Regions from separate parts of the Streptomyces similanensis genome, predicted to be linked through region 1. Evidence: predicted binding sites of a transcription regulator. Region 1 holds the regulator's gene; the other holds the start of a gene.
The links. The regulator HspR, encoded in region 1, represses chaperone genes until heat shock. The targets are predictions, from matches to a motif close to TTGAGNNNNNNNNNCTCAA.
Positions count from the first base shown of each region.

Region 2: a site for HspR is predicted at 1,844-1,862, ahead of lon (endopeptidase La). Genes of this name have one in related genera too.

Region 1 covers NZ_BAABKC010000044.1:249,855-253,262, reverse strand. The annotation lists gene grpE (nucleotide exchange factor GrpE) at 1-487, shown strand, start outside; gene dnaJ (molecular chaperone DnaJ) at 527-1,708, shown strand; gene ABEB07_RS15275 (heat shock protein transcriptional repressor HspR) at 1,714-2,163, shown strand; gene ABEB07_RS15270 (sugar ABC transporter substrate-binding protein) at 2,444-3,408, shown strand, end outside.
Region 2 covers NZ_BAABKC010000143.1:11,899-15,306, forward strand. The annotation lists gene lon (endopeptidase La) at 1-1,821, opposite strand, end outside; gene ABEB07_RS37630 (rhomboid-like protein) at 2,010-2,879, opposite strand; gene ABEB07_RS37635 (spermidine synthase family protein) at 3,098-3,408, shown strand, end outside.

The sequences.
Region 1 (3,408 bases):
CGCGGACCTCCAGCGGCTCCAGGCCGAGTACCAGAACTACCGGCGCCGGGTCGAGCGGGACCGGATCGCGGTCAAGGAGATCGCCGTGGCGAACCTCCTGACCGAGCTCCTGCCCGTGCTCGACGACATCGGGCGCGCCCGGGAGCACGGCGAACTGGTGGGCGGTTTCAAGTCCGTCGGCGAGTCGCTGGAGACCGTGGCCGCCAAGATGGGACTCCAGCAGTTCGGCAAGGAGGGCGAGCCCTTCGACCCGACGATCCACGAGGCGCTGATGCACAGCTACGCGCCGGACGTCACCGAGACGACGTGCGTGGCGATCCTTCAGCCCGGGTACCGGATCGGCGAGCGCACCATCCGCCCCGCGCGGGTGGCCGTGGCCGAGCCGCAGCCCGGTGCGCAGACGGTCAAGTCCGCGGACGAGGCCGGTGCGGAGAAGGGCGCCGAGCCGGCCGACGACAAGGACAGCGGTGGCCCGGACGAGGGCTGACGCACCCGCACGCGACGCACGGGAGGAGGGACGTCGGGGATGAGCACCAAGGACTTCATCGAGAAGGACTACTACAAGGTTCTCGGCGTCCCCAAGGACGCCACCGAGGCCGAGATCAAGAAGGCGTACCGGAAGCTCGCCCGCGAGTTCCACCCGGACGCCAACAAGGGCAACGCCAAGGCGGAGGAACGTTTCAAGGAGATCTCCGAGGCGAACGACGTCCTCGGCGACCCCAAGAAGCGCAAGGAGTACGACGAGGCCCGCGCCCTGTTCGGCAGCGGCGGCTTCCGCCCGGGTCCGGGCGGCGGCGGTTCGTTCAACTTCGACCTGGGCGACCTCTTCGGGGGCGCCCAGGGCGGTGGCGGCGGCCAGAGCGGCGGCTTCGGCGGCGGGCTCGGCGACGTCTTCGGCGGCCTGTTCAACCGGGGCGGCGCGGGCGCGGGCACACGGACCCAGCCGCGGCGCGGCCAGGACATCGAGTCCGAGGTCACGCTGAGCTTCACCGAGGCCATCGAAGGGGCCACGGTCCCGCTGCGGATGTCCTCGCAAGCGCCGTGCAAGGCGTGTTCGGGCACCGGCGACGCCAACGGCACGCCGCGGGTGTGCCCGACCTGCGTCGGCACCGGGCAGGTGGCGCGCGGTTCGGGCGGCGGGTTCTCGCTGACCGACCCGTGCCCGGACTGCAAGGGCCGCGGCCTGATCGCGGAGAACCCGTGCGAGGTCTGCAAGGGCTCCGGGCGCGCCAAGTCGTCGCGGACGATGCAGGTCCGCATCCCGGCCGGGGTGTCGGACGGGCAGCGCATCCGGCTGCGCGGCAAGGGAACTCCGGGTGAGCGCGGCGGCCCGGCGGGCGACCTGTACGTGGTGGTGCACGTCGGGGAGCACCCGGTCTTCGGCCGCAAGGAGGACAACCTCACCGTCACCGTGCCGGTCACGTTCGACGAGGCCGCGCTCGGCGGCGAGGTGCGGGTGCCCACGCTCGGCGGGCCGCCGGTGACGCTGAAGCTGCCTCCGGGCACGCCGAACGGCCGGACGATGCGGGCGCGCGGCAAGGGAGCGGTCCGCAAGGACGGCACCCGGGGCGATCTGCTGGTCACCGTCGAGGTGAGTGTTCCGAAGGACGTGTCGGGGAAGGCTCGTGACGCGCTGGAGGCGTATCGCGAGGCGACCGCGGGCGAGGACCCGCGGGCGGAGCTGTTCGAGGCCGCGAAGGGAGCATGAGGGAGATGGACGGCCGCCGTCGTAACCCGTACGAACTGACGGAAGACACACCGGTGTACGTCATCTCCGTGGCGGCGCAGCTGTCCGGACTGCACCCGCAGACCCTCCGCCAGTACGACCGGCTGGGGCTGGTGTCCCCGGACCGCACCGCCGGCCGGGGCCGCCGCTACTCGGCCCGCGACATCGAACTGCTCCGCCAGGTGCAGCAGTTGTCGCAGGACGAGGGCATCAACCTGGCCGGCATCAAGCGCATCATCGAACTGGAGAACCAGGTCGTCGCGCTCCAGGCCCGCATCGCGGAGATGCAGTCGGCCCTGGAGGGCGCGGCGGCCACGATGCGGCAGCGCGAGGCGGCCGTCCACGCCTCCTACCGGCGGGACCTGGTGCCCTACCAGGAGGTCCAGCAGACCAGCGCGCTGGTGGTGTGGCGGCCCAAGCGGCAGCAGCCGGACTGAGGTCCGGCGGGTTCGGACCGGAGGGCCGGGAGGCGTACGTCTCCCGGCCCTCCGGCGTGCGGGCCTCCTCGTCGGGGGAGTTGATGGAGGGTCCGTAAAGGGGGTTTGGAGGGGGAATGCGGGAGGCTCCGCGAGGTTTTCACAGCACAAGCGGAACGGGTGTTGTCATCTCGTTAAGCGGGACGGCTTGACGCCGGTACCGGGGGCCGCGTTGGCTTTTCAGTCACCTGGGTCGCAATGCTGCGTCCTCGTCCGGAAGGCACCAGAAGTGAGCACCTCGATGCGTCGTATCGCCATAGCCGTGGCCGCGTCCACGCTGTCCCTCCCGCTGGCCGGCTGCGGGGCGCTCGGCGGTTCGGACGGCGGCAGCAGCGCGACTCCGTCCAAGGGCAACGACGTGAAGGTGGGTCTGCTGCTGCCGGAGACGGCGAACACCCGCTACGACAAGTTCGACGCCCCGATCTTCAAGACCAAGGTGGCCGAGCTGACCGACAAGCAGGGCGTGGTCGAGTACGCCAACGCCGGGGCCAGCGCGACCAAGCAGGCCGAGCAGATGCAGCAGATGATCGACGACAAGATGGACGTCATCGTGCTGGACGCCGTCGACGCGCACGCCATCGCCGAGCAGGTGAAGAAGGCCAGGACCGCGGGCATCTCCGTCATCGCCTACGACCGGCTCGCCGAGGGGCCCATCGACGCGTACATCTCCTTCGACAACGAGCTGGTCGGCGAGGTGCAGGGCCGCTCGCTGCTGGAGGCGGTGGGCTCGACCGGCTCCCCCAAGATCGTCATGATGAACGGCTCGTCCACCGACCCGAACGCCAAGCAGTTCAAGGAGGGCGCCCTCGCCCAGCTGACCGGCAAGGTGACGATCGCCAAGTCCTACGACACCAAGGACTGGAAGCCGGAGATCGCCCAGGCGCAGATGACCGAGGCGATCGCCGCGATCGGCCGGGACGGCATCGCCGGCGTCTACGCCGCCAACGACGGCATGGCGGGCGGCGTCATCAAGGCCCTGCACGCCGCGGGCGTCACCAAGCTGCCGCCGATCACCGGCCAGGACGCCGAACTCGACGCCGTGCAGCGCATCCTCGCCGACGAGCAGTACATGAGCGTCTACAAGTCCTACCCGACCGAGGCGGAGAACGCCGCCGAGATGGCCGTCGCCAAGGTGCAGGGCAAGGACATCCAGTTCGACTCGCTGACCCGGGACAAGGTCAACAGCCCGACCGCCAAGAACATCCC
Region 2 (3,408 bases), on a different contig from region 1:
CTCGGCCGGGTCCTGCGCGGACTCCGGCACGTGGTGCGGGCGGCCGATCAGCGCGCGCAGATCGCCGTCGGTGACGGTGAACGGCAGCTCCCGCTCCCCCAGCTCGTGCTGGGCCGCGATCTTGCGCAGCAGCCGCGCGATGGAGCGCTCCAGGGTGCGTACGCCCGCTTCCCGGGTGTACTCGCCCGCCAGCCGGCGCAGCGCGCCCTCGTCGAGAGCGACCTCGTCCGCGCGCAGACCGGCCCGCTCCAGCTGGCGCGGCAGCAGGTGGTCGCGGGCGATGACGACCTTCTCGTCCTCGGTGTAGCCGTCGAGCCGCACGATCTCCATCCGGTCCGCCAGCGCCTCCGGGATGGCCTCCAGGACGTTGGCGGTGGCCAGGAAGACCACGTCGGACAGGTCCAGCTCGACTTCCAGGTAGTGGTCGCGGAAGGTGTGGTTCTGCGCCGGGTCGAGGACTTCGAGCAGGGCCGCGGCCGGGTCGCCGCGGAAGTCGGAGCCCACCTTGTCGATCTCGTCCAGCAGGACCACCGGGTTCATCGACCCGGCCTCCTTGACGGCCCGCACGATCCGGCCGGGCAGCGCGCCGACGTACGTGCGCCGGTGGCCGCGCACCTCGGCCTCGTCGCGGACGCCGCCGAGGGCGACCCGGACGAACTTGCGGCCCATGGCGTGGGCGACGGACTCGCCGAGCGACGTCTTTCCGACGCCGGGCGGGCCGACCAGGGCGAGCACCGCGCCGCCGCGGCGGCCGCCGATCACGCCGAGGCCGCGCTCACCGCGCCGCTTGCGCACCGCCAGGTACTCGGTGATGCGCTCCTTCACGTCCTCAAGACCGGAGTGCTCGGCGTCCAGCACCGCCTTGGCGCCCTGGATGTCGTAGGCGTCCTCGGTGCGCTCGTTCCACGGCAGCTCCAGGACGGTGTCGAGCCAGGTGCGGATCCAGGAGCCCTCGGGCGACTGCTCGGAGGCGCGCTCCAGCTTGTCGACCTCCTTGAGGGCGGCCTCGCGGACCTTCTCGGGCAGGTCGGCGGCCTCGACGCGGGCGCGGTAGTCGTCGGACTCCTCGCCCTCGCTCTCGCCGTTCAGGTCGCGCAGCTCCTTGCGGACGGCTTCGAGCTGGCGGCGCAGCAGGAACTCGCGCTGCTGCTTGTCGACGCCCTCCTGGACGTCCTTGGCGATGGTCTCGGCGACGTCCTGCTCGGCGAGGTGGTCGCGCAGGTGGCGGGTGGCGAGCCGCAGCCGGGCCACCGGGTCCGCGGTCTCCAGCAGCTCGACCTTCTGGTCGGTGGTCAGGAACGGCGAGTAGCCGGAGTTGTCGGCGAGCGCGGAGACGTCGTCGATGGCCTGGACCCGGTCGACCACCTGCCAGGCGCCGCGCTTGCGCAGCCAGGCGGTGGCGAGGGCCTTGTACTCCTTCATGAGTTCGGCGACCTGCCCCGACGGGGGCTCGGGCGCGTTCTCGTCGATCCGCGTGCCCTCGACCCACAGGGCCGCGCCCGGCCCGGTGGTCCCGGCGCCGATCCTGACCCGGCCGCGACCGCGGATCAGCGCGCCGGGGTCGCCGTCGGCGAGCCGTCCGACCTGCTCGACGGTGCCCAGCACGCCGGTCTTCGCGTACGTCCCCTCGATCCGGGGCACCAGCAGCACCCGCGGCTTGCCGGGCTCGTCCCGGGCGGCGGCCTGCGCGGCCTCGACCGCGGCGCGCACCTCCGGGTCGCTCAGATCCAGCGGGACCACCATCCCCGGCAGCACGACCTCGTCGTCGAGGGGCAGCACGGGCAGGACGATCGGCGTGAACGGCATGGACTCAGCAGCCATGATCTCCCCTTAGGCAGTCAAGTTGAGTTATGCCGACTCAATGCCCGGGGCGGCCTCGATTGTTCCCGGCCGCTTGTTCGCTGTGAGCGATCAGGCAGGGACGGAGCGGAAACAGCAGGTGGGAGGGGGGCGCGACGGGCGCGGGGACGACGCTCCGTCAGCCGCCCCGCCCTCCCCCGCGCGCACCCTCAGCCGTCCGCCCCGCCTCCGCGCCGACCGCGTACCACCGGCCAGCTCGCGACGCCGAGCGTCACGGCGACGAGGTGCCCCGCGCTCGTCATCGGATCGGCGAAGGTGAGCAGGTCCGACAGCGCCGCCCCGGCGAACCCCGCGAGCAGGATCCAGCGCGGCCAGGGCCGCAGCAGCCCCGCGAGGGCGCCGAGACTGGCGGCGACGCCGAAGCTGATGCCGTAGTCGAGCCGGTGCAGCGAACTGTCGGGCAGGTCGCCCGCCAGCACCGCGAGCCCGACGGGCACCTCGGTGGCGAGGGTGGCCAGCACGTGCCCGGCCAGGAAGACACCGGCCGCGCGCAGCGTCCCCGCCCGCCGCTCCAGACCGGTGAGGACCAGCAGGAAGCACAGGGAGTACGGCGAGGCGATCCCGCCCGCTATCCACAGCGCGCTGCCCGCCAGCACCGGCACCGGCGTCTTCACGAGATGGGCGACGTCCGTGCTGGAGCTCCGGTACACGGCGTCCATCACGGCGGGGCTCGCGTACCGGGCGGCGAGCGAGGTGAGGACGAGCACCGCTCCGTAGACGAAGGTGAAGGGGGTCGCGGCGGGGGTGGGCAGCAACCGCGAGAGCCGCGGCCTCCAGCGGCGCGCGCCTCGGAGCACCGCACGGACCCCCGCCCGGCCGGCGCCGACGAACGCGCCGTCCGGCACGGCGACGACGGCGGGCGCCTCGTCCGGTACGGCGACGAGGGACGCGGCGTCCGGTACGGCGACGACGGACGCGGCCTCCGGTACGGCACCGGTGTGCTCCCGCCCGGGCCGCTGCCGCGGCACGCCGTTCAGGCCAGGCGAGGTCGCGGCCTCGTCCGGGGCGGTCCGCTCCACGGTGGGGCTCCTTCCGTCAAGACCCCAACCCTTCGCACCGTACGCACCCCTGTCTGTGACCCGCGCCACCCGGGGGCCGATTCACAGGAACCTCATCGCCGCGCGCGGCCCGAACGGACGCGGCCGGTCGCCGAACCACCGGCCCGCGCAGCGGAACTCACCCAGCGTCACCCGTAATTCATGCCGCGGCCCGCCCGCGTTGGGGCAGGATGAGCCCCATGACCGCCTCGTACGAGACTCCTGTGGTGCTGGACCGCCGCGAGGGCCCCTACGGCGAGGTCGTGCTGCGCCGGCACGGAGCGCTGCTGCAGATCATCGCCAACGGCTGCTTCCTGATGGACACCTCCGACGGCCGCTCCGAGCGGCTGCTGATCGACGCCGCCCTCGCCGCCCTGGACGACCGCCCGGCGCCGCGCCTGCTGATCGGCGGCCTCGGCGTCGGCTTCTCGCTCGCGCACGCCACGGCCGACCCGCGCTGGGGCCCGATCACCGTGGTCGAACGGGAGCGCGCGATCGTCGACTGGCACCG